One region of the Streptomyces sp. NPDC045955 genome, then DNA from elsewhere that is predicted to be linked to it. Evidence: riboswitches for the same ligand, from Rfam matches in the RefSeq annotation. Region 1 holds a riboswitch; each other region holds the start of a gene.
The links. Region 1 has a riboswitch for cyclic di-AMP ahead of AC07F0_RS07315 (M23 family metallopeptidase). Riboswitches for the same ligand answer to the same signal wherever they lie in the genome.
Positions count from the first base shown of each region.

Region 1 (9,850 bases):
ACGAGGTCACGGCGGGACTCGAGGGCATGGAAGTGCCGCTGCGGGTCGCCGTCATGGGGTGTGTGGTCAATGGCCCCGGCGAGGCACGGGAGGCCGATCTGGGGGTGGCCTCGGGCAACGGCAAGGGGCAGATCTTCGTCAAGGGCGAGGTCATCAAGACCGTCCCCGAGTCGAAGATCGTCGAGACGCTGATCGAAGAGGCGATGAAGCTCGCCGAGCAGATGGAGCAGGACGGCGTGGGGTCGGGGGAGCCGGCCGTCACCGTGAGCTGAAGAGCACGGAATTCGAAGGGGGCCCGAGCGTGACGATTCTGGAGAGCATCCGGGGACCACGTGACCTGAAGGCGCTGTCCGAGCCGGAACTCGGCCGACTGTCCGACGAGATCAGGGAGTTCCTGGTGCAGGCGGTCGCCAGGACCGGGGGCCACCTGGGACCCAACCTGGGGGTGGTGGAGCTCACCGTCGCCCTGCACCGGGTCTTCGAGTCGCCGGTCGACCGCATCCTGTGGGACACCGGCCACCAGAGCTACGTCCACAAACTGCTGACCGGACGCCAGGACTTCTCCAAGCTGCGCGGCAAGGGCGGCCTGTCCGGCTACCCCTCGCGCGAGGAGTCCGAGCACGACGTCATCGAGAACAGCCACGCCTCCACGGCGCTCGGCTGGGCCGACGGGCTCGCCAAGGCCCGCCAGGTACAGGGGGAGAAGGGCCACGTCGTCGCGGTCATCGGCGACGGCGCCCTGACCGGCGGCATGGCCTGGGAGGCGCTCAACAACATCGCGGCCGCCAAGCACCGCCCGCTGATCATCGTCGTCAACGACAACGAACGCTCCTACGCCCCGACCATCGGCGGCCTCGCCAACCACCTCGCGACGCTGCGCACGACCGATGGTTACGAGCGGGTCCTCGCCTGGGGCAAGGACGTGCTCCAGGCCACGCCCTTCGTCGGTACCACCCTTTACGAGGCCCTGCACGGCGCGAAGAAGGGCTTCAAGGACGCGTTCGCCCCGCAGGGCCTGTTCGAGGACCTGGGCCTGAAGTACGTGGGCCCGATCGACGGGCACGACATCGGGGCCGTGGAGTCCGCCCTGCGGCGCGCGAAACGCTTCCACGGACCGGTCCTCGTCCACTGCCTCACGGAGAAGGGCCGCGGTTACGAACCCGCCCTCGCCCACGAGGAGGACCACTTCCACACCGTCGGCGTCATGGACCCGCTGACCTGCGCGCCGCTCTCGCCGGCGGGCGGCCCCTCGTGGACCTCCGTGTTCGGTGACGAGATCGTCAGGATCGGCGAGGAACGGGACGACGTCGTCGCGATAACCGCCGCCATGCTGCATCCGGTCGGCCTGGGCAGGTTCGCCGAGCGGTTCCCGGACCGGGTGTGGGACGTCGGTATAGCCGAGCAGCACGCGGCCGTGTCCGCGGCGGGCCTGGCGACGGGCGGCCTGCACCCGGTCGTCGCCGTCTACGCCACGTTCCTCAACCGGGCCTTCGACCAGCTCCTGATGGACGTGGCCCTGCACCGGTGCGGGGTGACCTTCGTGCTGGACCGGGCCGGTGTCACCGGCGTCGACGGGCCCTCCCACAACGGCATGTGGGACATGTCGGTCCTCCAGGTCGTCCCCGGCCTCAGGATCGCCGCGCCGCGGGACGCCGACCAGCTGCGCGCCCAGCTGCGCGAGGCCGTCGCCGTCGACGACGCGCCGACGCTGCTGCGCTTCCCGAAGGAGTCCGTCGGCCCGTCGATCCCGGCCGTGGACCGGGTGGGCGGACTGGACGTGCTGCACCGTGCTCCCGAGCCGCAGGTTCTGCTGGTGGCCGTGGGCGTGATGGCGCCCGTCTGCCTCCAGGCCGCCGAGCTGCTCGAAGCCCGCGGCATCGGCTGCACCGTCGTCGACCCGCGCTGGGTCAAGCCCGTCGACCCGGCGCTGCCCGCTCTCGCCGCCGAACACCGCCTGGTCGCCGTCGTCGAGGACAACAGCCGGGCGGCCGGGGTGGGCTCGGCCGTGGCGCTGGCCCTGGGAGACGCCGAAGTCGACGTGCCCGTACGGCGCTTCGGGATCCCGGAGCAGTTCCTCGCGCACGCCAAGCGCGGCGAGGTGCTCGCCGACATCGGCCTGACACCCGTCGAGGTCGCCGGGCGGATCAGCGCGAGCCTGACCGTGAAGCAAGAGCTGTCCAAGGAGCCACAGGAATGACCACCGCCGAACCCGCGTCGGAGTCGTCGCAGGCCGGGGAGTTCGACCTCGGCGCAACTCTGGCCGAGCGCGGAGCCGAGCGCTACGAGCTGCACACCCGGTACCTCAACCACCAGCTCCCGCGCATGCTGCACACCATCGGCTTCGACAAGGTCTACGAGCGCGCCGAGGGTGCCTACTTCTACGACGCGGACGGCAACGACTACCTGGACATGCTCGCCGGGTTCGGGGTGATGGGCCTCGGCCGCCACCACCCCGTCGTGCGCAAGGCACTGCACGACGTCCTGGACGCCCAGCTCGCCGATCTCACCCGCTTCGACTGCCAGCCGCTCCCGGGCCTGCTGGCCGAGAAGCTGCTCGCGCACAGCCCGCACCTGGACCGGGTGTTCTTCGGCAACAGCGGCACGGAGGCCGTCGAGGGAGCGCTGAAGTTCGCCCGGTACGCCACCGGCAGGCCCAGGATCCTGTACTGCGCGCACGCCTTCCACGGCCTGACCACCGGCTCCCTCTCCGTCAACGGGGAGTCGGGTTTCCGCGACGGCTTCGCCCCGCTGCTGCCCGACACGGCCGTACCGCTCGGCGACCTCGACGCACTGGAAAGGGAGTTGCGCAAGGGCGACGTCGCCGCCCTGATCGTCGAGCCGATCCAGGGCAAGGGCGTGCTGGAGTCCCCGCCCGGTTACCTCTTGGCCGCCCAGGAACTGCTGCACCGGCACAAGGCGCTGCTGATCGCCGACGAGGTGCAGACGGGCCTCGGCCGCACCGGCGACTTCTACGCCTACCAGCACGAGGAGGGCGTGGAACCCGACCTGGTGTGCGTGGCCAAGGCACTCTCCGGCGGCTACGTACCGGTGGGAGCGACGCTCGGCAAGGACTGGATCTTCAAGAAGGTCTACTCGTCGATGGACCGGGTGCTGGTCCACTCGGCGAGCTTCGGGTCCAACGCGCAGGCCATGGCTGCGGGCCTGGCGGTGCTGTCGGTGATGGAGAACGAGCAGATCGTCGCGGGGGTCCGTGCCACCGGGGAACTGTTCAGATCCCGGCTCGCGGCGCTGACGGACAAGTACGAGATGCTCGCCGACGTCCGCGGGCGGGGCCTGATGATCGGCATCGAGTTCGGCCGGCCGAAGTCGCTGAAGCTGCGCAGCCGCTGGGCCATGCTCCAGGCCGCGCGCAAGGGGCTGTTCGCGCAGATGGTCGTCGTACCGCTGCTCCAGAAGCACCGGATCCTCACCCAGGTCTCCGGCGACCACATGGAGGTGATCAAGCTGATCCCGCCGCTGATCATCGGGGAGCGGGAGGTGGACCGGTTCGTCGACGCCTTCACGGCCGTGATGGACGACGCGCACGACGGCGGCCTGATGTGGGACTTCGGCAAGACGCTCGTCAAACAGGCGGTGGCGAACCGCTGACTTTGCCTCTGAGGCAACAAATTTGCCGCTCGGGCAAGACTGCGGCTGAATGGAGGCATGAGCTCCTCCGAGACCGAGCGGTCCTCCGGGGCCGCCCCGTCGCCCGACCAGGCGGCGGATGCGCTGCCCGCCGTCGCGCCGCAGCTGCGGTCGCTGCGACGCCAGGCCTCCCTGACCCTGGAGGCCGCGGCCCGCGCCGCCGGACTGTCGCCCGCCCACCTCTCCCGCCTCGAGACCGGGCAGCGCCAGCCCTCCCTGCCGATGCTGCTCGCGCTCGCCCGCATCTACGGTACGACCGTCGCCGAGCTGCTCGGCGAGACGGCCGCCGCCCGGGACGCCGTCATACGCGCCACCGGCATGGAACCGACCGAGGCGGGCGGCTGGACGTACTGGCAGGCCGGCGCGCCCGGGCGCGGGATGCAGGCCCTGCGCGTCCACGTCCCGTACGGGTCCCAGGGCGACATCGTGCGCGTCCATCCCGGCGAGGAGTGGCTCCATGTCCTCCGGGGACGGCTGCGACTGCGCCTCGGCGACACCACGCACCAGCTCGCGCCGGGCGACAGCGCCCACTTCGACTCGCTGACCCCGCACCGGATCGCCGCTCAGGACCCGGACGGTGTCGAACTGCTCTTCGTCCACACCCTCTTGCAGAGTCCCACGGCCGCCCTGTGCCTGGGCCCCACCCCGGGAGACAGGCCGTGAAGGACATGGAGGAGAAGTTCCCCCGCGCCCTGTGGGTGCGGCTGTTCATCTACCTCGTCGTGGGCCATGTCTTCGCGGCCTTCGTGTACCTGCTGTTCGAGGTGGGCGCCAAGTAGCCGCCGGGCCGGTGCCGTACGTCAGTCGAGCAGCCGCTCGCGCAGCCGCTCGCGGGTCTGCGGCGTGAGCCCGAGCCCCTTCTCCAGATACGTGTCGACGCCGCCCCAGGTCTCCTCGATGGTGTCGAAGGCCGCCGTCAGGTACTCGACCCGCGCGTCGAACAGGGGGCTGAGCAGCTCCATGACCTCGGGGGAGTAGGCCGAGGCGGCGGAACTGCTGCGGTGCACCTTGTAGCGCCGGTGCTTGGCGTTGGACTTCAGGTAGTCGTCGATGATCGCCTCGCGCTCGACACCCAGGGCGAGCAGCGTCACCGCGATGGACAGACCCGCCCGGTCCTTGCCCGCCGCGCAGTGCATCAGCGCGGGGACGCTGTCCTGCGCGAGCGCGTGCAGCACCCGCGAGTGCTCGCCCGTCCGCTCCTTGATGATCATGCGATACGAGGCGATCATCCGGTCCGCGCCCTTGCCGTCCGCGAGGATCGCGCGCAGCTGGTCCAGGTCGCCGTCGCGCACCAGCCTCCAGAACTCGGCGCCGTGGGCGGGGTCGCTCAGCGGCAGGTTCACATTGCGCACGCCCGGCAGCTCTACGTCCGGCCCTTCGAGCTTCTGGTCGGCCGCGTTGCGGAAGTCGAAGATCGTGTGCAGACCCAGGGTGGTCAGGAAGGCGGCGTCCTCCCCGGTCGCATGGGCGAGGTGGCCGCTGCGGAACAGCACTCCCTGCCGCACCCGCCGTCCGTCCACGGTCGGCAATCCGCCCACATCGCGGAAGTTGCGCACTCCGGCCAGTTCGGGCTCGGTCGACGGGACCTGCTGCGTCACGAGGGCTCCTCCCCTTCGGCGCCGCCGGCGCGGCTCGTCGACGGGCACCACTCGACGATACGACATGCCTGCCTAGGGCAATGAGTTGTCCACAGGCGTTGCCGGGAGCCCCCACTGCCCTTGATGATGTCGGAGCCTGATCGCACCTGGTTGGGCTTGTTCGAATCTGTGAGGCCCTGATGCTGGACATCTCCGAAGACGGTCGTACATGGGTGCTCTCCGGGCCGGCCAGCAGCTACGCCGTCCATGTCACCGGCCGGGACGAACTGCTGCACCTGCACTGGGGCGCCCGGATCGGCCTCGCCGACGCCGAGGCCCTCGCCGTCCGTCCGCTGCCGGACTACTGGCCCTTCGAGTCACCGCTCGACGGACGCGAGGAGTATCCGGTCGAGGGTGGCCCCCGTTTCACCCGGCCCGCCCTGTCCGTACGCACCGGTTTGCGGCGCGGCACGGAGTGGACCTACGAGGGGCACGACACCGAGGACGATGGGCTGCGGCTGCGCTTCCGTGACGGCGACCTGGCCATCACGCTGCACTACCGGATGCGCTCCGCCACGGACGTCGTCGAACGCTGGGTGACCCTCGACAACCACGGACCGGCCGTCGAGGTGCTGCGTGCCGACTCCGCCACCTGGACCCTGCCCGACCGCGACTCCTGGCGGCTGTCCCAGCTGCACGGCCGCTGGGGCGCCGAGTCCCGGCTGGAGCGCTCCGACCTCACCCACGGCGAGAAGGTCATCGGCAGCCGCCGCGGCCACACCGGTCACCAGCACCTGCCGTGGGTCGCGCTCGACACCGACGCGACCGAGGAGCACGGCGAGGTCTACGGATGCGCCCTGGGCTGGTCCGGGTCCTGGCGGATCGCCGTGGCCCAGCTCCCGGACGCACGCGTGCAGATCACCGGCGGGGCCGGCTACGACGACTCGGGGCTGCTGATGCTGGGCACGGGGGAGTCGTACACGACCCCCGTCTTCGCCGGGCTCTGGAGCGACGGCGGCCACGGCGGGGCCAGCCGCGCCTGGCACGCCTATCAGCGGGCGTACGTGATCCCGGGCGCCGACCACGACCGGCCCGTGCTGTTCAACTCCTGGGAGGCCACCGAGTTCGACATCTCCGAGGAGCAGCAGCGGGCGCTCGCCGAGCGGGCCGCCGCCATGGGCGTCGAGCTGTTCGTGGTGGACGACGGCTGGTTCGGGACACGCACCAGTGACCGGGCCGGACTCGGCGACTGGACCCCCAACCCCGACCGCTTCCCGGGCGGCCTGAAGCCGCTCGCCGAGCACGTGCACGGCCTCGGTATGCAGTTCGGCATCTGGGTCGAGCCGGAGATGGTCAACCCGGACAGCGAGCTGTACCGCGCGCACCCCGACTGGGTGCAGTACCAACCAGGACGAAAGCGGACGGAGTTCCGCAATCAGCTCGTACTGAACCTCGCCCGCGAGGACGTCCAGGAGTACCTCTGGGAGCAGCTCGACGGGCTCCTGTCCAGCGCGCCGATCGACTACGTCAAGTGGGACTTCAACCGCTGCTTCACCGACGCCGGCTGGCCGGACGACCCCTACCCGCAGCGGCTGTGGGTCGACCACGTGCACGCCCTGTACGCCCTGCTGGACCGGCTGCGGGCCGCCCACCCCCGGGTGGCCTTCGAATCCTGCTCGGGCGGCGGCGGCCGGATCGACCTCGGTGTGCTCGGCCGCACGGACCAGGTGTGGACCTCGGACAACACCGACCCGCTCGACCGGCTCGCCATCCAGCACGGCTTCAGCCAGATCCATCCGGCCCGGGTCATGGCCGCCTGGGTGACTGACAGCCCGAACGCCATGCTCAACCAGCGGGCCAGCTCCCTGCGGTTCCGGTTCGTCAGCGCCATGGCCGGGGTGCTCGGGGTCGGCGGCGACCTCACGAAGTGGACGGATCGGGAACTCGCCGAGGCGCGGGACTGGGTGGGGCTCTACAAGGAGATCCGGCCCGTGGTGCAGCGCGGCGACCTGTATCGGCTGCGCCCGCCGGAGGGCGGCCTGAGCGCCGTGCAGTACGTCCTCGGTGACGAGACCGTGGTCCTCGCCTGGCTCCAGGCGCAGCGCTACGGCGAGCCCGTTCCGGCGCTCCGGATGCGGGGTCTCGACCCGGCGGCGTCGTACGAATGCCTCGAAACGGGCGAAGTTCACCGGGGGGCCGTGCTGCTCCAGCACGGGCTGCGGATCGGTCTGCGCGGGGATCTGGACGCCACTGTCGTCCGGCTTAAGCGCAAGTAGCCCTTCTGTCCGAATAGGGAGCGCTTCGGCTGTTTAGGTATAACGTGCCCCGGCTGTAAAGAAGATGAGGCCGGGGTGCGTGAGCATCGTCATATTCGTGACGATGTGTGGTTGCCATGTGCACGTAATTCCGGTGCTATTCAGGGGTATTGCGGGAGGTGGGAGATCGGTAACCCACGCTCCGTGACGGAATTAAGTGCCGGCGCGTCAAGAGAAACGCCGCCAAAGGCAACCGCGAGCTTGTCCCTTTGCGTCCTGGTCGCTTACGTTCCACACCCATCCGGACGGACGCCTAATCCTGCCGCCGCCCGGAGCCCGTACTCACTGACCCGACGTACGGCAGGAGCGGGGGACCCACAGGTAAGACGCCTGTTCCGGTTCCCGGAACGGCTTGGGGTTAAGCCGCGCCTCGGCGTGGCCGGGCATCTCCAGTCCGAACCCGACAGCTCACCTCGCAGGCGACGGAGAGGAATTCGCCATGCCCGCGAAGGGTAAGCATCGCCGCCCGAAGTCCCAGCGTTTCACCCGCTCCATCGCCGTCGCCGGAACCGGTGGGGCGGCTCTCGCCCTTCCGCTCATGGGGGCCGCCGGCGCCCACGCCGCCACCCCGCAGTCGGCTCCGGAAAAGGCCGTCCAGTCCGCGCCGGCCGCCGAGAAAAAGGCCGCCGAAAAGGCCACGGGCGTCCGCTCGTACACCGTGCGGGCCGGTGACTATCTCGCGAAGATCGCCGACGAGCAGAACGTCGACGGCGGCTGGAAGAAGCTCTACTCGGACAACCGTGACGCCGTCGGCGACGACCCGTCGCTGATCCACCCGGGACTTAAGCTGGCGATCGGCAAGAAGGCGGCGGCGAGCGGGTCCGAGTCCTCGGCCCCGAAGGCCTCGGCTTCCAAGCCCTCGAAGGCCCCGGCGTCGAAGTCGTCCGCCGCCGAGTCGCCCTCGAAGCCGGCCGCCGCCAAGCCGGCCGCCGCGACCTCCAGCGGTTACACCCTTCCGGTGGAGGGCGCCACCGTCGGCACCCCGTACCACATGTCCGGCAGCATGTGGTCCAGCGGCTACCACACCGGTGTCGACTTCGTCGTCCCGACCGGTACCTCGCTCAAGGCCGTCAGCGCGGGCACGGTCGTCTCCGCCGGCTGGGGCGGCGCGTACGGCAACCAGGTCGTCATCAGGCTGAACGACGGCAGCTACGCGCAGTACGCCCACCTGTCCTCGCTCTCCGTCTCGGCCGGCCAGACCGTCAGCGCCGGGCAGCAGATCGGCCTGTCCGGTGCCACCGGCAACGTGACCGGACCGCACCTGCACTTCGAGATCCGCACCACGCCGGACTACGGCTCGGACGTGGACCCGGTCGCCTTCCTGCGCTCGCACGGCGTCTCCGTCGGCTGACCGACCGCGTCACCACCTGCCTGACACGCGACCGAAGGCCGGACCCCGATCCCCGGGTCCGGCCTTCGGTGTGTGCGCGCACCATCCGAGCGTCCCAAGGGGTCGACAGCGGGCGGCAGTTGGGACACAGTGACCCCGTCCGGAGCGCAAGCGCTTTCTAGGGCCTTCCAGGCGGATCCCCCAAGGAGACCTGTCCCGTGCCGACCACTCGCAGAGCGTTCGCCACCCTGGCCGCCGGAGCCGCCGCGGTGGCCCTCGTCCCGACGGGCGCCGCGTATGCCGCGCCCCGGCACCGTCGCCTCATCGCCCGGGACGACTTCTGTCACGGTCTCGCCCAGTGGGCGACCGAACTCCAGGACGGCGGCACCGTCACCGCGTCCCGTGGCGTTCTGGAGATCGACGTGCCGAGCGGGGCGACCGTATGGTTCAGGCGGCGGCTCGAAGGGCCGTACGCCCTCGAATACACCGCCACGCCGGTCTCCGAGGGTGGAGCCAACGACCGTGTCTCGGACCTCAACAACTTCTGGAACGCGACCGACGTCCGCTCCCCGGGCGACCTCTTCGCCACGCCGCGCGGTGGGGCGCTGGAGGAGTACGACCATCTGACGACGTACTACGCCGGTTACGGTGCCAACTACAACACCACGACCCGGCTGCGGCGGTACGTCGGGCAGCCCGGTGTCCGGCCCCTGGTCTACGACTACACCGAGCCGCTGCTGGTGCCGGGTGAGCCGAACCGGGTGCGGATCGTCTCCGACGGCTCGACGGTGCGGTGGTGGAACAACGGCAGGCTCGTCTTCGACTACCGCGATCCGGAGCCGTACACGAGTGGGCATTTCGGTTTCCGGACCGTGTGGAGTCACTTCCGGATCACGGGATTCCGGGTGTGGCGACTGACCCCCCAACAGCGCTGACGGGTCTCCTATTCCGGAGTTGGTGAACACTTGGGGAGTGGCTTA
Region 1 is NZ_JBWKKY010000003.1:192,844-202,693, forward strand. It holds gene ispG (flavodoxin-dependent (E)-4-hydroxy-3-methylbut-2-enyl-diphosphate synthase) at 1-272, shown strand, start outside; gene dxs (1-deoxy-D-xylulose-5-phosphate synthase) at 302-2,197, shown strand; gene AC07F0_RS07290 (aspartate aminotransferase family protein) at 2,194-3,609, shown strand; gene AC07F0_RS07295 (helix-turn-helix domain-containing protein) at 3,667-4,311, shown strand; gene AC07F0_RS07300 (DUF6126 family protein) at 4,308-4,427, shown strand; gene AC07F0_RS07305 (tyrosine-protein phosphatase) at 4,449-5,246, opposite strand; gene AC07F0_RS07310 (alpha-galactosidase) at 5,426-7,501, shown strand; cyclic di-AMP (ydaO/yuaA leader) riboswitch at 7,814-7,977, shown strand; gene AC07F0_RS07315 (M23 family metallopeptidase) at 7,980-8,891, shown strand; gene AC07F0_RS07320 (DUF6250 domain-containing protein) at 9,089-9,805, shown strand.

Region 2 (9,850 bases), on a different contig from region 1:
GCGCGCGGTGCCGGACGGCGGCACGGAGGTCGAGCTGGAGATGGAGAGGGCGGAGAAGACGTCATGAGCGACCCGACCGAGGCGAACGGTACGGCGGGATCGGCGGAGGCGCCCGGGCCCGCGGAGTCGGACGGCGGCACCGGCGGGCGTCGCGTGCGCGTGGTCCTCGTCGACGACCACCGCATGTTCCGTACGGGGGTCCAGGCCGAGATCGGCCAGACCGAGCAGACCGGTGTCGAGGTCGTCGGCGAGGCCGCGGACGTCGACCAGGCGGTCACGGTCATCACCGCGACCCGCCCCGAGGTGGTCCTCCTCGACGTGCACCTGCCCGGCGGCGGCGGTGTCGAAGTGCTGCGCCGCTGCGCCCCGTTGATGACCGACGCCGAGCAGCCCGTCCGTTTCCTGGCGCTGTCCGTGTCGGACGCCGCCGAGGACGTGATCGGCGTGATCCGCGGCGGGGCCCGCGGATACGTCACCAAGACGATCACCGGCACGGACCTCGTCGACTCCATCTTCCGTGTCCAGGAGGGCGACGCCGTCTTCTCTCCGCGGCTGGCCGGGTTCGTCCTCGACGCCTTCGCCTCCACGGACGCGCCGCCGGTCGACGAGGACCTGGACCGCCTCACCCAGCGCGAGCGCGAGGTGCTGCGGCTCATCGCCCGGGGGTACGCGTACAAGGAGATCGCCAAGCAGCTGTTCATCTCCGTGAAGACGGTCGAGTCCCATGTCTCGGCGGTCCTGCGCAAGCTCCAGCTCTCCAACCGGCACGAACTGACGCGCTGGGCGACGGCCCGCCGGCTGGTGTGACCCCGAGCGCCGCCCTGGTCACACCACCCGGGTGGCGCCCGTGAACGGCATCTCGTCGAGCGGGGCGACCCGTACCGGGGCGGAGGGGTTCGGGGCGTGGATCATCCTGCCGTTGCCGACATAGATGCCGACGTGACTGATGCCGGCGTAGAAGAACACCAGGTCCCCGGGAAGCAGTTCGGAGCGGGAGACACGGCGGCCCGCGTCGATCTGGGAGTACGTCGTGCGGGGCAGGGAGACGCCGGCGGAGCGGTACGCGGCCTGGACGAGGCCCGAGCAGTCGAAGGCGTTCGGGCCGGTCGCGCCCCAGACGTAGGGGCTGCCGAGCTTCCGGTAGGCGTAGGACACGGCTGCGGCCGCGCGGGAGTTGGGCGCCTGCGCGCTGACGGTCCTGGGGGCGGTCAGGCGGTCACGCGCACCCGCCGAGAAGCGTGAGGCGCGGTCCATGCCCGTCGTGTCGCCGATGCGGGCACGTTCCTGCACGGTGAGCCGGGACAGCAGCCGGCGCGCGGAGCCCAGCTTGCCGGTGATCGTCTCCTTGTGCCGTCTCAGCTCCGTCTGCCGCGATTTCAGGGAGGTCAGCTCGATGTGGGCGGCCCCGCGCAGCTGCTCGATCTCCCGAAGCTGCCGCCGTACGCGCGCGACGTCGGACTGCTGCCGGTTTCCGGCCCGCTCGGCGAACTCGGCGTTGTCGAGGTACCGGTCGGGGTCGTCGGACAGGACGAGCTGGAGCGCGGGGTCGAGACCGCCCGCGCGGTACTGGGCGGCGGCGACCGAGCCCAGCGCCTCTCGGGCGGAGTTGAGCCGCCCCTCCTTGCGTGCCGCCTGGTCCTGGAGGTCCTTCAGCCGCTGTCCGGCCGCCTCGGCCTTCTCCTTCGCGCCGTTGTACTTCTCGGTGGCGACCTCCGCCTCCTGGTACAGCTCGTCCACCTTGGCCTTGACCTGGCCGGGGGTGAGCTCGGGCTCGGCGTGTCCGGTGCCGTCGAAGCCCGTCGCGGTCGCCGCGCCCGCGAGGGCGATCGTGGCGGCCGTACGGGCCGTGCTGCCGCTCGCGGAGCGCCGGCGGGGCTTGCGGTGCGCTGCCACCTGGGGGCCACGTCCTTTCCTGCGACCGCCGAGGTGTGTACGGCCGCCGGGGGAGCGGAGGGGCGGCACGCGTCCGGCGGCGGCCCGCACAGGGGAAGCGGGCCGCCGCCGGACCTTTCGGCGGTGGTGTCCGACTGCCGCCCCTGGCCCGGGCGGCGGTGGGGAGCCGGGCACCTGGTGGAGGACGCTAAACCTCGCCGCGGCGGCCCGGTGGCGGGTGCGCGGAAGTGTCCCGAGAGGACTGACGGTGACCGTATGCGACCGTGATCTCGTCTCGCCGCCGTCGACTTGACTCAGCGTGATGACCGATGCGCCGAATCACGGGCGCAGGGCGACGGACGGGTGCTATGGGGCGCACATGTGCATCCGACGGGCCGGTGCGGGCGGCTGTGGAGCCCCTGATTAGGCTCCGGCCTCATGGACGTACTCATCCACCTGTCCGTCGGCCTCCACATCATCGGCATCGGCTCCCTCCTGGGCGGCTTCCTCACCCAGATGAAGGCGATGGGCGAGGGCACCGCCCGCTACACCCCCGCGATGCTGCACGGCGCGCTGACGATGCTGGTCACCGGTGTGATCCTGGTCGGCCTCAACCAGGCCGACGACCAGTCCGTGAACAACATCAAGATCGGCGTCAAGCTGGCCCTGCTGATCGTGATCCTCGGCCTGGTCTACGTGAAGCGGGACGACGAGAAGGTGGACAAGGGCCTGTTCGGCCTGGTCGGGGCGCTGACCGCGGCGAACGTCTTCATCGCCGTGCTCTGGACCTGACCCGCCAGGGCGCGGCATAGGCCCGGGCGGAGGCGACCGCCCAGGCGGTGACGCCGAGCCACGCGGCCACCGCGACCCACAGCAGCACCTCACCGAGGACGTCGAGCCAGGAGACGTCGAGGGCGGCGGCGACGGCCAGGGTCGCCGCCGCCGTCTTGGCCCAGGTGAACACGGTCTCCCAGCGGCGGATGTCGGCGCGGGGGCGGGGGCGCAGGAACTCGGCGGCGAGCAGGACGGCGCAGCAGGCCAGTGTGAGCACGAGCAGCACGACGGTCACATCGCGCAGGATGCCGCGGTCGTCGACGTTCCACAGGTACAGGCGCGCGCTGTCGGAGCTGATCAGCCGCGCCCCGGCCAGCGCCGAGAAGGCGAGCGCCCCGCCCGCGAGCCAGTGGTCGCCGCGCCCCTCGGCCACCTGCCGCACATCGAAACGGGCCAGGGCGAGGACGTACAGCACGAGCCCCAGCCAGAACAGCACCAGCGCCGCGTGCGCGAGCCAGGCCGCCGACTCGGCCGCGGCGAGCGTGGCGCCGAGCACGGCGAGCCCCTGCGTGGCCATGCAGCGCGCGAACACCGTCCCGGGCCTGCGCCGCTGCCCGTCGTGCGCCGGCAGGACCAGCGGCACCGGCCAGAGCAGCACGGCCAGTACCAGCAGGGCCGCGGCCAGGGACTGCGCGCCGGCCGCCGAGAAGCCGGTGCCCAGGACGGCCGTCGCCGCCACGGTGGTGAGGGCGGCCGTCACCACGGTGTCCACCAGGCCCGGCACCCCCGCGTACGCCCGCCATCCCGTGCCGGCCGGCAGCAGCCGCAGCGTGAAGTCCGCGGCGAACAGCAGCCAGGCCGCGCAGGCCAGACCGAGGGCGATACGGGAGAGGCCGCCGTACCCCGCCAGGTCCAGACCGACCGACAGGGCGCCGGTCGCCAGCACGGCGGCGCCGGCGGACGGCGCGCGCTGCGCCCACCAGGCGGTGGAGGGGGAGGGGCCGGGCATGGGCCCGATGCTAGGAGGCGCAGCACGCGTTGCGAGCGGGGCACGCGCGCGGGCGCCTCAAAAAGGCGAGAGCGCCCCACGCACGCGTGCCTTCACGGGTCTACGGGCCCTCAGGCCGGCCGCACCACGCTGTGGATCGCCGACTCGCCGTCGTAGTAGATCGACTCCTCGCGCACGTAGGTGCCGGGCTTCGGGGCGTGGATCATCATGCCGTTGCCGATGTAGATGCCGACGTGGGTGACGTCGTCGTAGAAGAAGACCAGGTCACCGGGCTGAGCGTCGGCCAGCGGGACCGTGGTGCCGGCGTTGACCTGGTCGTAGGTCGTGCGCGGCAGGGTGACGCCCGCGGCTTTCCAGGCGGCCTGGGTGAGCCCGGAGCAGTCGTAGGAGCCGGGGCCGACGGCGCCCCAGACATACGGCTTGCCGATCTGGGCGCGGGCGAAGGCGAGCGCCTTTTCGGCCTTGGTGGCGTACGAGGAGCCGGCCGGGGCCGTCGAGGTGGACGAGCCGGAGCCCGCCGACGAGGAGCCGCTGTCCTGCTGCTGGGCGGCCTGCTCCTGCGCCTGCTGCTGCGCGGCCTGCTGCCGGGCCAGCTCGGCGGCCTTGCGGGCGGCCTCCTGCTGCTTCTCCCGCTCGATCGCCGCGAGCCGTGCCTTCTCCTCGGCGGTCAGCTTCGACAGCAGGTCGCGCGCGTCGGCGAGCTTCCGCTGGACGGTGGCCTTGGCCGTCTTCAGGTCGTCCTGCGCCTCGGTGAGCGTCTCGAGGCTCTCGGTGGCCTCCTGGCGCTTCTTCATCGTCTCGGACTGCTGGGTGACGTAGTCGTCGACCGCGACCTTCTGACGGCCGGTCATCCGGTCCATCAGCTGGGTCTGGTCGAAGTAGTCCTGCGGGGTGTCCGCGAGCAGGAACGTCGCCGTGTCCGGGGCGGAGGCGCCGGTGCGGTACTGGGCGGCGGCGAAGGAACCGAGTTCCTCCCGTGCCTCGTTGAGCTTCTGGGTGCGCCTGGCGACGTCGTCGAGGAGGGTGTCGACGCGCTTGCGCTGCTTGGTGGTCTTCTCCTTGGCCGAGTTGTACTTGTCGGTCGCCGACTCGGCCTGGCGGTACAGGTCGTCGACCTTCTTCTCGACTTCCTCGAGACTCGGCTTGTCGTCGGCCTCGGGGGCGGCGTTGGCCGACTGGGACAGCAGGGCGACGGACGTGAGGGCCGCCGTTGCCAGGGCGGGGGTCCGTATACCTGCGACGCGCGTACCAGCGGGACGCGACTTGCGGTGCGACGCCAAGGGAGGCGACTCCTTCCATGCTCCGCCTACCGGGTTAGCTGTCGGGTTCGGGCGGGTACATCGGAAGGGTTGCCCTACGGCCGTCTCCGCGAAGGGAGTCCGGCCGATTCACCCCAGAGTTCTCGGTTGGGTCCCCGGCTCCGGCTGCCGCTGCGGCACACCGGACTCGGCGGAGGCCGCGCGGCCCGGCGACGTTCGCCGGTGGGGGTCGTGCGGCCTGCCCGCACGGTAGCCAACTCGTGTGGCCCTTGTGAAGGTTGATGGGCGATATGCCCGATACATTTTCGTGACCTTAGCTGAGGGCGTCGCCGAGAGTCATCGGCGGAGGGGGTTGGTCATGGGTTCGTCATAATTGTGACGGCCGTAGCGGACCGTGACCGCGCGGGGATGAAGAGTGACCAGGGGTTCCTTTCGGCGATGTTCTCAGGGCGGCGGCGGGCTGTCAGTGGGGCGCCCTAGACTCGGAGAGCGATGAGCAGCCTCTTTGACGACAGCTTCCTGGCGGACCTCCAGGCCCAGCGGGGCCCCGCGGACGAGCCCCCGCCGCCACCCGAGGACGATCACGTACCGGAGCCGGTTCCGGACGATCTGTTCGGCGGGAAGTTCGACGTGCCCCCGGACCGGGACGCCTACTACCGCGACGGCGCCCCGCGCCCGCCGGTGGACACCGCCGCCCTCCTGGAGGGGCTGAACGACAACCAGCGCGCCGCCGTCGTCCACTCCGGCTCCCCGCTGCTCATTGTGGCCGGCGCCGGCTCCGGCAAGACCCGCGTGCTCACGCACCGCATCGCCCACCTGCTCGCCGAGCGGGGCGTGCACCCGGGGCAGATCCTCGCGATCACCTTCACCAACAAGGCCGCCGGCGAGATGAAGGAGCGCGTCGAGCAGCTCGTCGGACCGCGGGCGAACGCGATGTGGGTGATGACCTTCCACAGCGCGTGCGTGCGCATCCTGCGCCGCGAGAGCAAGAAGCTCGGCTTCACGTCCTCGTTCTCGATCTACGACGCCGCCGACTCCAAGCGCCTCATGGCCCTGGTCTGCCGCGACCTGGACCTCGACCCCAAGCGCTTCCCGCCGAAGTCCTTCAGCGCCAAGATCAGCAACCTGAAGAACGAGCTGATCGACGAGGAGGACTTCGCCGCCCAGGCCACGGACGGCTTCGAGAAGACCCTCGCCCAGGCCTACGCGATGTACCAGTCGCGGCTGCGCGAGGCGAACGCCCTCGACTTCGACGACCTGATCATGACGACGGTCAACCTGCTGCGCGCCTTCCCGGACGTCGCCGAGCACTACCGCCGCCGCTTCCGGCACGTGCTGGTGGACGAGTACCAGGACACCAACCACGCCCAGTACGCCCTCGTCCGGGAGCTCGTCGGCACCTCCGAGCACCCCGTCGACGTACCGCCCGGCCCGGATGACGTCCCGCCCGCCGAGCTGTGCGTCGTGGGTGACGCCGACCAGTCGATCTACGCCTTCCGCGGTGCGACGATCCGCAACATCCTCCAGTTCGAGGAGGACTACCCGGACGCGACGACGATCCTGCTGGAGCAGAACTACCGCTCCACCCAGACGATCCTCAGCGCGGCCAACGCGGTCATCGAGCGCAACGAGTCCCGCCGCCCCAAGAACCTGTGGACCAACGCGGGCGCGGGCGCCACGATCACCGGTTACGTCGCCGACACCGAGCACGACGAGGCGCAGTTCGTCGCCGACGAGATAGACCGCCTCACGGACGCCGGCGAGGCGAAGGCCGGTGACGTCGCCGTCTTCTACCGCACCAACGCCCAGTCCCGTGTCTTCGAAGAGGTCTTCATCCGCGTCGGCCTGCCCTACAAGGTCGTCGGCGGTGTCCGCTTCTACGAGCGCAAGGAGGTCCGGGACGTCCTGGCCTACCTGCGCGTGCTGGCCAACCCGGAGGACTCGGTGCCGCTGCGCCGGATCCTCAACGTCCCCAAGCGGGGCATCGGCGACCGCGCCGAGGCGATGATCGACGCCCTCGCCCAGCGGGAGAAGATCAGCTTCCCGCAGGCGCTGAAGCGCGTCGACGAGGCGTACGGCATGGCCGCGCGCTCCACCAACGCCGTCAAGCGGTTCAACACGCTGATGGAGGACCTCCGCACGATCGTCGAGTCCGGCGCTGGACCGGCCACGGTGCTGGAGGCCGTCCTGGAACGCACCGGGTACCTCGCCGAGTTGCAGGCCTCCACCGACCCGCAGGACGAGACCCGGATCGAGAACCTCCAGGAACTCGCCGCCGTCGCCATGGAGTTCGAGCAGGAGCGCGGCGAGGAGGCGGAGACGCCAGGGGCTGCCGCCCCGGGGGGCACGCTGTCCGACTTCCTCGAACAGGTCGCCCTGGTCGCCGACTCCGACCAGATCCCCGACGAGGAGGACGGCGACGGCGTCATCACGCTGATGACCCTGCACACCGCCAAGGGCCTGGAGTTCCCGGTCGTCTTCCTGACCGGCATGGAGGACGGCGTCTTCCCGCACATGCGCGCCCTCGGCCAGACCAAGGAGCTGGAGGAGGAGCGGCGCCTGGCGTACGTCGGCATCACACGCGCGCGGGAGCGGCTGTATCTGACCCGGTCCACCCTGCGCAGCGCCTGGGGCCAGCCCTCGTACAACCCGCCCTCCCGCTTCCTGGAGGAGATCCCGCCGGCCTACGTGGAGTGGAAGCGGACGGGAGCGACCGCGCCCGCGTCCTCCGGCCCCGTCTCCGGGGTGGCGGCCTCGCTGTCGTCGTCCCGCTCGCGTTCGTCGGCGTCGGGCGCGTCCGGTTTCGCCACGCGCCGGACCTCCGAGAAGCCGGTCGTGTCCCTGGCCGTCGGGGACCGGGTCACGCACGACCAGTTCGGCCTCGGGACCGTCGTGGCGGTGAAGGGCACGGGCGGGAACGCCGAGGCGACCATCGACTTCGGGGACACCAAGCCGAAGCGGCTGCTGCTGCGGTACGCGCCGGTGGAGAAGCTGTAGCGGCAGGGGACGAACCCCGGGTATCAGACGAGCCCCCGTTCGCCCGACGGGCGGGGGCCGACGGGAGGTTAGGTCGGGTCGATGCCGTGGCTGCGCAGCCAAGGGAGCGGGTCGATCGCCGAGCCGCCGGCCGGGCGCACCTCGAAGTGCAGATGAGGGCCGGTCGAGTTGCCGGAGTTGCCGGAGCGCGCGATCGGATCGCCGGCCTTCACGGTCGTACCGGAGGGGACCGTGTAGGTGGAGAGGTGGCAGTACCACGTCTCCGTGCCGTCCTTCGCGGTGAGGATCAGCATGTTGCCGTACGCGCTGTTCCACTGCGTGCGGATGGTGCCGTCGGTCGCGGCCATCACGGTCGTGCCGTACGAGACGGGGAAGTCGATGCCGGTGTGCAGGGACATCCAGTTGATGCCGGACTGGCCGTAGTAGGCGCTGAGTCCGTGCCGGGCGACCGGCAGGGCGAACTTGGGGCGCAGCCGTTCCTTCCGGGCCGCCTCCTCCGCCGCGCGCTTGCGCTCGGCCGCCTGCTGGGCCTTGAGGTCGATGCGCTCCTGCGTACGGCTGGCCCGGTCGGCGAAGTCGTCCGCGCCGGCGGCGAGGCTCTGGAGCTGCGTGTCCAGCTTGTTGTTGGCGGTGGCCGGTTTCACCGGCTGCACGTCCGCCGCGGTCGTCTGCGCCTCCGCGGCGCCGTCGTCGGAGAAGGTGCCGACGGAGGCGGCGGCGATGCCCGCGACGCCCATCACACACGCCGAGGGCACCGCGATGGTCAGCAGCGCCGAGCGCTTGGGCGGCGTACGGCGGCGGGAACGGGACCCGGCGCGCGCGGCCGCCCGTGAGCCGGCGCGCGGGCCGGCCTCTTCCTGACCGTCCAGGAGCGGGACGACGGTGGGCAGTTCGCCGGTGGTGGCCGGCTCGCCGCCGTCCGTGGCGGGGTCGTGGTAGGCGGCCCCGTCCGCTTCGTCGAAGGCGACCTGCTCGAACGTCGCGCTCTCGTGCTGCTCGAACGTCGCGCGATCGTGCTGCTCGAAGGTTTCGCCGTGCTGCTCGTACGCGTCGGGGGCCGGGGCGCCGGCGCCGTCGGTGTTCCACTGCGTGGCGTCGTAGGCACCGGTGTCGAAGGCCTGGGTGCCCCATTCCCACTGCTGGGTCCCGTCGGCCGGATTGCCGGACTGGTCGGGCTGGAGCCAGGCGCCGGTGTCCCACTGCCCGGTGCTGTCCGGGGAGGTGGCCTGCGGAGGGATGCCCGGGAGCGGCTGCTGCTCGGCCGTCCAGGACGTCGTGTCGTACACGCCGGTGTCGTAGGCGGCGTGGTGCTGGGCCGCGTACGCGTCGTAGTGCGGGTTGCCGTGCGTGCCGGTGGGCCAGTGGCCGGTGTCGTACGCGCCCGTGTCGTGGCCGCTGCCCGGCATGTCGCCGAAGAGAGGGTCGGTGGCGAACGTCGCGGTGGTGTGGCCGGTGGCGTCAAAACCGGCGCCGTCCGTACCGGTGGTGTCAAATCCGGTGGCGGCGTAGTCGCCGTACGTGGTGAAGTCGCCGTACTGGGCTTCCTGGGTGCCGTACGACGCGTAGTGCGCCGAGTCGGCGTCGGAAGCCGGAGCCGGGGTCATGGTCCCCGACGGGTGACGGTCGTTCACCAACTTCTCTTTCGCCTCGACAACAGGGGCTGCCAGAGCAGTGCGGCGACTGTACCCGGCGGTACGCGGGCACGACAATCTTCGGCAGGTTTCGCGCGCGCAGGAAACGGGCATTCGGACGTGTTTTGGCGGACTGCGGGCACGGGCTTGGCCCTGTGTTCGAAGTTTGTTCGAGGCTGATCGGTGCTTCGACGCCGTGTGCCTGCCTGTATGACGAGTCTCAGGCCACCGTCAGACCGCCGGTCCGTCCGACGGATGGTTCACCCTCGTGGGCTGTGTCGAGAACCTGCCGTATTCCGTTGGCGACG
Region 2 is NZ_JBWKKY010000004.1:293,918-303,767, forward strand. It holds gene AC07F0_RS10585 (ATP-binding protein) at 1-67, shown strand, start outside; gene AC07F0_RS10590 (LuxR C-terminal-related transcriptional regulator) at 64-807, shown strand; gene AC07F0_RS10595 (C40 family peptidase) at 826-1,893, opposite strand; gene AC07F0_RS10600 (hypothetical protein) at 2,311-2,664, shown strand; gene AC07F0_RS10605 (SLAC1 family transporter) at 2,642-3,655, opposite strand; gene AC07F0_RS10610 (C40 family peptidase) at 3,766-4,935, opposite strand; cyclic di-AMP (ydaO/yuaA leader) riboswitch at 4,944-5,117, opposite strand; gene pcrA (DNA helicase PcrA) at 5,407-7,911, shown strand; gene AC07F0_RS10620 (M23 family metallopeptidase) at 7,980-9,656, opposite strand; gene AC07F0_RS10625 (esterase/lipase family protein) at 9,763-9,850, opposite strand, start outside.
Region 2: linked by a shared signal. The riboswitch ahead of AC07F0_RS10610 (C40 family peptidase) and the one ahead of AC07F0_RS07315 (M23 family metallopeptidase) in region 1 are both predicted to bind cyclic di-AMP.

Region 3 (9,850 bases), on a different contig from region 1:
TGCGGATGGTGGTGGTCTTGCCGGAGCCGTTGGGGCCGAGGAAGCCGAAGACGCTGCCCGCCGGGACGGTCAGGTCGAGGCCGTCGACGGCGAGCTGTCCGCCGAGGTAGCGCTTGGTGAGCGCGCGGGTGGCGATGACCGGGTCCCCGGCCTGATCGCCCCGCTGCTCCGGCTCCGTGGCGGACGGTTCGCCCATCGGCTTCCTCGTTCTCTCGGGAGGACTTACTTCCCGGCGTCGGCCGCCTTCACGAGCGCGTCCTTGGTCACGGCGCCCACGTAGACCTTGCCGTCGTCGGTGATCAGCGCGTTGATCAGGCGGGTCGAGAAGACCGTGCCCGAGCCGAACTTGCCGGTGACCTTGTCGCCGAGCGAGTCGATGAAGCCGCCGAACTCGCCGCCGGCCTTGCCCGAGGACATGCCCTCGCCGCCGGTGTCGAAGGTGGCTATGGAGCTCCAGCCCTCGCCGATGGTCTTCATGCCGTCGAGGCCCTTGCCGGGGTCCTCCCCGGCCTTGGGGGCGTGCTCGCGCGTCCGGCCCTTGCCGAAGTCCTTCTCGGAGCCCTTGCCGAAGCCCTTGGCGGCGTCCTTGGCGGCGTCCTTCTCCTCGGTGACCTTCGCGCCCTTCGGCGGGGTGAAGTCGAACGTCGACGCGGCCGGCTTGGCGAAGCTGACCTGGGTGAAGCCCGCGTCGACGACGGCGGCGCCGCCACTCGCCGGGGTCAGCGTGAACTTCAGCGGCATGCCGGTCTTCGCGTCCACGGCCACGGTGACCGCACCGACGGTCGAGCCGGACTGCTTCGGCTTGATGACCAGCTTGTAGGCGTCCCGGCCGGCGACCTGGGCGGTGCCGTCCACGGTCACGGAGGTCGTGTCGTCGGTGGCCTTCAGCGCCTCCTCGGCGAAGTCCTTCGGCGTGACCGGCGGCTGCTGGTCCTTCCCGCGCTCCGGGCTGTCGGAGGCGGTGCCGTGGTAGACCTCGTTCGACTTGCTGTCGTAACCCCAGACGTCCTTGCCGTTGTGGACGATGCTGTACTCGGCGGCGTTCTCCAGCAGCGACAGCTTCTGCTTGTCCGGGCCGTCGGCCGCGACCCGCAGGGTGTGCGTACCGGAGGCCAGTTCCGTGAGCTTCGCCGTCGGGTCGGCGGAGGAGCCGCCCTCGCCCTGGCCCGCGGCACCGGACATCAGGCTGCTCTCCAGCCCGCCGAGGTCCGGCAGGCCGAGGTCCGTGCTGATCTTCACCGTGCCGGACAGCTGCTGGACGTCCGACTTGGCGATCTTCTCGATGAGCTGCTGTGCGGTGATCTTCGGGAGGTCGGGGTCACCGGAGTCGGCGAGTGCGGGGACCAGCCCGATCGTCGCGGCCGCCACCCCCACCACCGTGACCGGGACGATGTACCGCGCGGCTTTGCGCCGCCCGGAGCGCTGCTCGTCGACCTCCCCGGCGGTCGTGCTGTCGTCGGATGCGTACGGTGCCATGTGTGCCCTACCTCCGTGATCGGCGGCGGCTGTCCGTGTCGTGCACGCACTCGTCCCTGAGCCGCCATTCTCACCCGAACTGGTGAGGAGTGGTGTCTTCCGTGGTGACCATCTGACCAAATCGGCCGGCGAGATACGTCAGACCCCGGGCTCAACTCCACGTACTGCTGCGGTATGACACGAGAGGGCGGCTTCTCCCCCGACCCGTAGGGGTCGTGGGGAAAAACGCGCTAGCCGGCCCGGTGCACCACCGCGTCGGACAGCTCCACCAGCGCCGTCTTCGCGGTGCACTCGGGCAGCGGGGCCAGTGCCGAGCGGGCGTCCTGGGCGTAGCGGACGGTGTCCCGCCGGGCCTGTTCCAGCGCCGGGTGGGCGCGCAGCAGGCGCAGAGCCTCGGCGTGCCGTTCGTCGTCGGTGAGGTCGGAGTCCAGCAGCTCGCACAGGGCGATGTCCTCCGCGAGTCCGAGCCGGGCCGCGCGCTCGCGCAGCCGCAGCACGGGCAGCGTGGGGATGCCCTCGCGCAGGTCGGTGCCGGGCGTCTTGCCGGACTCGTGGGAGTCGGAGGCGATGTCCAGGACGTCGTCCGCGAGCTGGAAGGCGACGCCGAGCCGTTCGCCGTACTGGGTCAGCACGTCCACGACCGTGTCGTCGGCGCCGGACATCATCGCGCCGAACCGGCACGACACCGCCACCAGCGAGCCGGTCTTGCCGCCCAGCACGTCCAGGTAGTGCTCGACCGGGTCACGGCCGTCCTGCGGTCCGGCCGTCTCCAGGATCTGCCCGGTCACCAGCCGCTCGAACGCCTCGGCCTGCACCCGCACCGCCTCCGGGCCGAGGTCGGCCAGGATGTGCGAGGCGCGAGCGAAGAGGAAGTCCCCGGTGAGGACCGCGACGGAGTTGCCCCAGCGGGCGTTCGCGCTCGCCACCCCGCGCCGCACGGTGGCCTCGTCCATCACGTCGTCGTGATACAGCGTGGCGAGGTGGGTCAGCTCCACGACGACGGCCGACGGCACGATCCCGGGCGCGTACCGATCGCCGAACTGGGCGGCGAGCATCACGAGCAGCGGACGGAACCGCTTGCCACCGGCCCGGACCAGGTGCTGGGCGGCCTCCGTGATGAAGGGCACCTCACTCTTGGTGGCCTCGAGCAAGCCTTCCTCGACAGCCGCCATCCCGGCCTGGACATCGGCTTCCAGAGCCTGGTCCCGCACGCTCAGCCCGAACGGCCCGACGTCGGTCACGAGGGGTCTCCTGTCTGCTGGTGTCTGCCGGTGATTACGCGGATTGTCGATAGGTCGCTGCCATCACTCGAGTCAGCGTATCCGGTCACGTTTCGATCACCGCCAGCGCCCAGGGTTACAGGCCGGGTGGTATCCGATCACGACCGCAATGTTTTCGATCAGCTCATAAGAGCAGACATTTATCGACTTACCAGGCGATAGCGAGCTATGTGCGATTTGCGGCATTGGATAAGTGAATCCCCCTAGGTGCACATTGCCCCACGGACTTGTGATCAGTGAGTTGAATCACGTTATCCCCTATGACATCCCACTCCGGCACCGACCCGTACCTCCTTCCGCCGCACGCAAGTTGAGCCTTGGCTTCAGCAAAGGATCAAGTGCCCCATACACCCCTGACCAAGGTCAACCGCTCGATATGTGACTCCGGTGCTTGTTCCCGACATGTGCTCTCGCATACGTTCCGGGCCTGTCCGGCGGACGCCGAATCCTGCCACCGCCCGGACACCCCACACGAACCCACTCACTCACGCAGGGCAGGAGCGGGGGACCCAGGTACGTCGCCGGTCCGCGTAGCGGAACGGCTCGGGGTGAAGCCGCGTACGGCACACAGCGCCGTACGCGGCCGGGCACCTCCCGGCCCGAACCCGACAGCTCACCTCGCAGGCGCCGGAGAGGAACATCGCCATGCCCCGAGGCAAGCACCGTCGCCCCAGAACCAGTCAGTTCACCCGTCGTCTCATGGCCGCCGGCACCGGCGGAGCGGCCCTCGCCCTGCCGCTGATCGGCGCGACGCAGGCCGGCGCCGCCCAGCCGGCCCAGAGCGCACCCACCGTCTCGCAGTCCGTGCCGCAGGCGGCCAAGACGGCCAAGTCCCTCACGTACACCGTCACCAAGGGCGACTCGCTCGCCCGCATCGCGGACAAGTACGACGTGTCGGGCGGCTGGAAGCAGCTCTACAAGGACAACCGCGCCGCCGTCGGCGACGACCCGCGGCTGATCCACCCGGGTCTGAAGCTCACGGTGAAGACGGCCAAGGCGGACGCCGGGAAGAGGACTGCGACCAAGTCCTCCGCCCCCGCCAAGCCGGCCGCGAAGCCCGCCGGCGGCGTCGCCCAGGCCACCCAGGCCGCCGCGAAGACCTACGCGAACAACCTGGACGGCTGGATCCGCGAGGCGCTGGACATCATGGCGCAGAAGGGGATCCCGGGTTCGTACGACGGCATCTACCGCAACATCATGCGCGAGTCGTCCGGCAACCCCCAGGCGATCAACAACTGGGACTCGAACGCCGCCAAGGGCACACCGTCCAAGGGTCTGCTCCAGGTCATCGACCCGACCTTCGCCGCCTACCACGTGCCCGGCACCTCCTTCGACCCGTACGACCCGGTCGCCAACATCACGGCGGCCTGCAACTACGCGGCGGCCCGCTACGGCTCGATCGACAACGTCAACGGCCCGTACTGAGCCGTCCCGTCCAGCAGTCGTTCGAGGACGACGGCGATGCCGTCGTCCTCGTTCGACAGCGTGATCTCGTCGGCCACGGCCTTGAGTTCGGGATGGGCGTTGGCCATGGCGATGCCGTGGGCGGCCCAGTCGAACATCGGGATGTCGTTGGGCATGTCCCCGAAGGCGAGGGTGTCCGCAGGCCGCAGCCCCAGGTGCTCGGCGGCCAGCGCCAGGCCGGTGGCCTTGGTGATGCCGCACGGCTGAAGCTCGACCGTGCCGGGCCCCGACATCGTCACCGTCGCGAGTGAACCGACCACCGAGCGGGCCGTCGCCGCCAACTCGTCGTCCGACAGGTGGGGATGGCGCAGCAGCACCTTGCTGATGGGCTCGCCCCACAGGTCGTCGCGCCGCTCGACCCGCACCGCCGGCAGGGTCGGGTGCGGCATGAGGTAGCCCGGCTCGATGAGGGTGAGGCCGTCGACCCCGTCCTGGTCGACCGCGGCGTACACCTGCCCCACCTCGGCCTCGATCTTGCCCAGGGCGGTCTCCGCCAGCTCCCGGTCCAGGGTGATGGACCACAGCAGCCGGTCCGCGCCGGCGTCGTACACCTGCGCGCCCTGTCCGCACACCGCGAGCCCCGTACAGCCGAGGTCGTCCAGGAGCGGCCGCACTCTCGGCGCCGGCCGGCCCGTCACCACGAGGTGCCGGGCACCGGCGTCCACCACCCGCGTGAGCGCGGCGAGGGACCGGTCGGACAGGGTGTCGTCGCCGCGCAGCAGCGTCCCGTCCAGGTCGGTGGCGATGAGTGAATATGCGAGGGGTGCGGCCATGATCAGAGAATACGGACAACGCGCCCCTTCGTTTCATCGTACGGCGCATGCCGATTGCCCGGTTGAAGGCCTCTGCACCAGTTGGCAACAACATGGTCCGCTACCTACCGTCAGGGCCGTCTCGGGCGGTACCTTCCATGTGTCCAGGGGGGACTTGATCGGGGGGTCGGGTTGAGCAGTGGGCGTGTTCGTGTGGGTGTGCCCGGGGAGCTCGGCGAGGGGGAGAAGGAGCGCTGGCGCGCGCTGCGCGCGGCGTCGGAGACACCGCGCAACCCCTTCATGGAACCGGAGTTCACCGAAGCCGTCGGCCTGGTGAAGCCGCAGGCGCGGGTCGCGGTGGTGTACGAGGGGCTGGAGCCGGCCGGCTTCCTGCCCCATGAACGGGGCCCGTTGGGGCAGGGCCGGGCGATCGGACTGGGCGTCTCGGACGCGCAGGGCGCGATCCTGCGGCCCGGCCTGCGTCTGGACACGGGCGAACTGCTGCGGGCCTGCTCGCTGTCGAGCTTCGCCTTCGACAACCTGGAGGCCGAACAGCGGCTGTTCGTCCGGTACGCGGCCGAGGAGCACGCCACCTACGTCATCGACGTGGAGAAGGGCTACGAGACGTACGAGTCGGTGCTGCGGGCCCAGTCGCCGAAGTTCCTGAAGACCACCCTGGCCAAGGAGCGCAGGCTGGGCCGGCAGGTCGGCGAGCTGCGGTTCGTCTTCGACGAACGCGAACCGGCCGCGCTGCGCACGCTCATGGAGTGGAAGTCGGCGCAGTACCGCAGGACGGGCCGCCGGGACCGGTTCGCCCAGGAGTGGATCACCCGGCTCGTGGGGCGGCTGGCCGAGACCCGGGCGCCTGAGTGCAGCGGCACGCTGTCCGTGCTGTACGCCGGTCGGCGGCCGCTTGCCGCGCACTTCGGACTGCGCTCGGCATCGGTCCTGGCCTGCTGGTTCCCGGCCTACGACCCGGAGTTCGCGAAGTACTCGCCGGGTCTGGTGCTGCACCTGCGCATGGCCGAGGCGGCGGCCGCCGAGGGCATCGGCATGCTCGACCTGGGGCGGGGCGCGGCCGAGTACAAGGACGCGCTGAGGACGGGCGAACTGCCCGTGTACGAGGGTGCGGTGACGCGACCGGGGGTGGGCGCGGCGCTGCACTGGCTGAGCCGCGAGCCCGCGCGCCGCGCGCACAGCTTCGTCCGCGGCAGGCCACGGCTCGCGGCGCTGGCCGCGCGGACCCTGAAGGGCGCGGCCCGGCTGCGCCGTAGCTGACGACAGGGGGTTTCTGATGGATCTCCGTGGAAGAAGGAGCGGCGTTCGCGCCGGGCGTCGCGACGCCGCGGAGATCCTTCAGAAGCCGCCTGGGGGGAGGAGCTCCATGGCGAGTTCGGCACGGGCGCAGGAGGAGATACGGCGGTTCCTGGACATCGAAGCGGTGCAGGTCGCCGAGCTGGACCTCGACGGTGACGAGGTGGTGCTCAGACCGGGCCCGGGGAGCCCGCCGCTGACGCACGGCGGGGTGTTCGTGCTGGTCAGACAGGGCGGGCGGCCCGTGGGGACGCTGCTCGGGCGGGTGCCGGAAGGGGCGGACGCGAGGGCCGTGCTCGCGGAGCGGGCGAAGGCCGTGCTCGCGGAGCGGCCGAAGGCGCGGCGGACTCCTGAGGCCTGTGAGCCTCCGTACACGAGTGTCGTCGTCGCCACCCGGGAGCGTGCCGGGCAACTGGCCCGAGCGCTGGACTCGTTGCTGGCGCAGGACCATCCGCGGTTCGAGATCGTCGTCGTGGACAACGCTCCGGTGACGAGCGAGACGCGGGAGCTGGTCGAGCGTAAGTACGCCGGGCGTGTGCGCTACGTCTGCGAGCGGGTGCCCGGCCTCGCGGTCGCGCACAACACGGGTCTCGCGGCCGCGCGCGGCGAGGTCGTCGCCTTCACGGACGACGACGTGGTCGCCGATCCGCGCTGGCTGACCGAGCTGACCGCGCCCTTCGCCGCCGACCCCGGACTCGGGTGCAGCACCGGGCTGATCCTGCCCGCGCGGCTGACCACCCCGGCCCAGGTGCTGCTGGAGAGCCACGGCGGCTTCGCGAAAGGCTTCACTCCAAGGACGTACGACCCGGCGCGGCCGCCGGGCGACGAGCCGCTGTTCCCGTTCACGGCGGGGCGGTTCGGCTCCGGTGCCAACATGGCCTTCCGGACGGCCGTCCTGCGTTCCGTCGGCGGTTTCGACCCGGCCACCGGTGCCGGCACGGCCGCCCGGGGCGGCGACGACCTCTACGGCTTCGTCCGTGTCCTCGCCGAGGGCCACCGGCTGCGCTACACCCCGTCCGCACTGGTGTGGCACCACCACCGGGAGACCTGGCAGGACCTTCAGACGCAGGCGTACGGCTACGGCGCCGGGCTCACCGCGTATCTCACCGCGGTGCTCGTGAACCGCCCCGCGCTGCTGCCCGCGTTCCTCGCGAAACTGCCCCGGGGTCTCGCCCACGCCCGCGCGCTCACCGCCGTACGCGAGGCGGAGGGCGGCGGGGCGCCGGGCGACCACGACACACGGACGCATCCCTGGCCGCGGCGGCTGTCGCGGTTGCAGCGCCGGGGGATGGTGTACGGGCCTGTCGGCTATCTGCGCGCGCGGCGGGCGCTGCGGGCGCGTGGTGAGGGGGCGAGATGAGGACGTCGGCACGTGCGCGGGACGAGGGCCGGGGGGACGGCAGAGGCCGGACGGAGCGGGGTGCGCAGGAGGGTGAGGGGCCGATATCGGCACCGGGTGCGGCCGGCTCCCCGGCCATCCCGGTCTTCCTGTACCACTGCGTGATGGACGATCCGCCCGGCTGGATCGCCGAGTTCACGGTCACGCCGAAGCAGTTCGCGGCGCATCTCGACGCCGTGGTCCGCAGCGGCCGTACGCCCGTCACGATCAGCGCGATCGCCGACCATCTGGCCGGGCGCGCCCCCCTGCCGCCCCGGCCCGTGCTGCTCACCTTCGACGACGGCTTCGCCGATCTGCCCGGCCCCACCGCCGAGGCGCTGGCCGAGCGGGCGCTGCCCGCCACCGCCTATCTCACCACCGGCGCCATCGCCCCGGGCGGCCGCAGTCTGCTGCCGCCGGCGCCGATGATGACCCTGGACCGGGCGGCGGAGCTGGAACGTCACGGCATGGAGATCGGCAGCCACACGGTCACGCACGCGCAGCTCGACACCCTGCCCCGCAAGGACCTGGCGTACGAACTGCGCTCGTCGAAGGCCGTGCTGGAGGACGCCCTCGGGCACGAGGTCCGCCATCTCGCCTATCCGCACGGCTACAACAGCCCGCGTGTGCGGGCGATGTCGGCCCGGGCCGGCTACGAGACGGCGACCGCCGTGCGGCACGCGCTCAGCTCCGACCGCGACGAGCGCTACCGCATCGCCCGGCTCATCGTCCGGCGTACCCACACCGTCGCCGACGTCGAGGCCTGGCTGGCGGGCGCGGGTGCCCGGGTCGCGCCCTACCGGGACGGGCCGAAGACGATCGCGTGGCGGTGGTACCGGCGGGCCCGCGCGGTGCTGCACGGGCCCGAGTTCGCGGGCTGATCCCTGGCTGAGCTACTTGAGCGGCTGGTTGACGTAGGGGTCGGCGACCGCCTCGCGCAGGCTGTCCCAGGCCGCGTCGTTCGCCAGGGCCAGGTTGCAGTGCGGTCCGGGGTCGCGGTAGTTCCACTGGAGAGCCGCCTTCACGCCGTCCAGGCCCTTCAGCACACCGGGCACCTGCGCGTACCACTCGGCCTGCCGCTGCGGGCGGGAGGGGTCCGCGGCGGTACCGAACTCCGAGAGCATCAGCGGCTTGTCGTCGGAGATGTTGTCGCGGATCCAGTCGTGCACGGAGTGCTGCGTCTGCGCGAAGGTGCGCCAGCCCGTGTTGTGGCAGCGGTAGTAGTTGTACTGGTTGTAGCCGATCCAGTCGACGTACTCGTCGCCGGGATACATCCGCTTCATCTCGTCGGCGTGGTCGAGGTAGCCGGTCGTGATCCACGTCCACACCACGTTGTCGACGCCCAGTGCGCGGAAGCGGTCGTGGATGTGCCGGTACGCCTTCACGTACTCGGCGGGGGTGCCGTTGGCCGGAGTGCGGGTGTCCATCTCCAGGTCGAAGGAGAGGAACACCTTCTTGCCGTAGTCCTTGACGCGCTCGGCCTGGACGTCGATGACGGTCCTGTCCAGCTCGCCGGAGGCGATCTGCTTCCAGGTCGGCTGCTGCTCCTTCGTGCCGCCCCACCACTTGCTCTCCCAGGACAGCAGCAACAGGCGGTCCTCGCCGACGCGCCGCTCCTCGGGGGTGAGTAACTGACCCTCCCGGCGCGTGCCTTGAGGCAGGGACATGTCGTGGTACGTGTACACGATGTCGAGCTCGCGGCCGACACGCTTCTCGTAGGCGCGCACTTTCTCCGGCAGGTCGTCCCGCTCGTGCGGCACGAACGCCCCGAACCAGGCGCCGCAGGGCGGTTCCAGAAGCGCCGTGGGGCGGCAGTCCGCCGGGGAACCGGCGGCTCCGCTCTCGTTGGGCCCGGAGGCGTTCCTGAGGGCGAGCACGCCGACCAGGACCGCGCTGACGATCGTCACGGACGTGATCAGCAGTCGGCGCCGGCCCGATGTGAACGGACCGGCGGACGGCTGCTCCTCGGGTGGCTGTGGCCTCCTGCGGTGCTGTCCGGTCGTGGCGGGCGTGCGGCGAAAGGGACGGTGGGGACGGTTGAACCTCACTGAGCAGAACCCTTCGGTGTCCTCGGTGTCGTCCTCGGCGGCGGGGAGGCGCGCAGCGGCGGACAGAACGCGGCGACTGTGGTCAGCAGCGTCAACGTCAGCAGCACCCGCTGCGCGCTGAAGGCGTGCGTGGCGATC
Region 3 is NZ_JBWKKY010000004.1:74,237-84,086, reverse strand. It holds gene AC07F0_RS09470 (ABC transporter ATP-binding protein) at 1-196, opposite strand, end outside; gene AC07F0_RS09465 (LolA family protein) at 223-1,476, opposite strand; gene AC07F0_RS09460 (polyprenyl synthetase family protein) at 1,707-2,717, opposite strand; cyclic di-AMP (ydaO/yuaA leader) riboswitch at 3,225-3,398, shown strand; gene AC07F0_RS09455 (transglycosylase SLT domain-containing protein) at 3,402-4,181, shown strand; gene AC07F0_RS09450 (HAD family hydrolase) at 4,145-4,993, opposite strand; gene AC07F0_RS09445 (GNAT family N-acetyltransferase) at 5,165-6,250, shown strand; gene AC07F0_RS09440 (glycosyltransferase family 2 protein) at 6,357-7,646, shown strand; gene AC07F0_RS09435 (polysaccharide deacetylase family protein) at 7,790-8,545, shown strand; gene AC07F0_RS09430 (glycosyl hydrolase) at 8,558-9,580, opposite strand; gene AC07F0_RS09425 (hypothetical protein) at 9,709-9,850, opposite strand, start outside.
Region 3: linked by a shared signal. The riboswitch ahead of AC07F0_RS09455 (transglycosylase SLT domain-containing protein) and the one ahead of AC07F0_RS07315 (M23 family metallopeptidase) in region 1 are both predicted to bind cyclic di-AMP.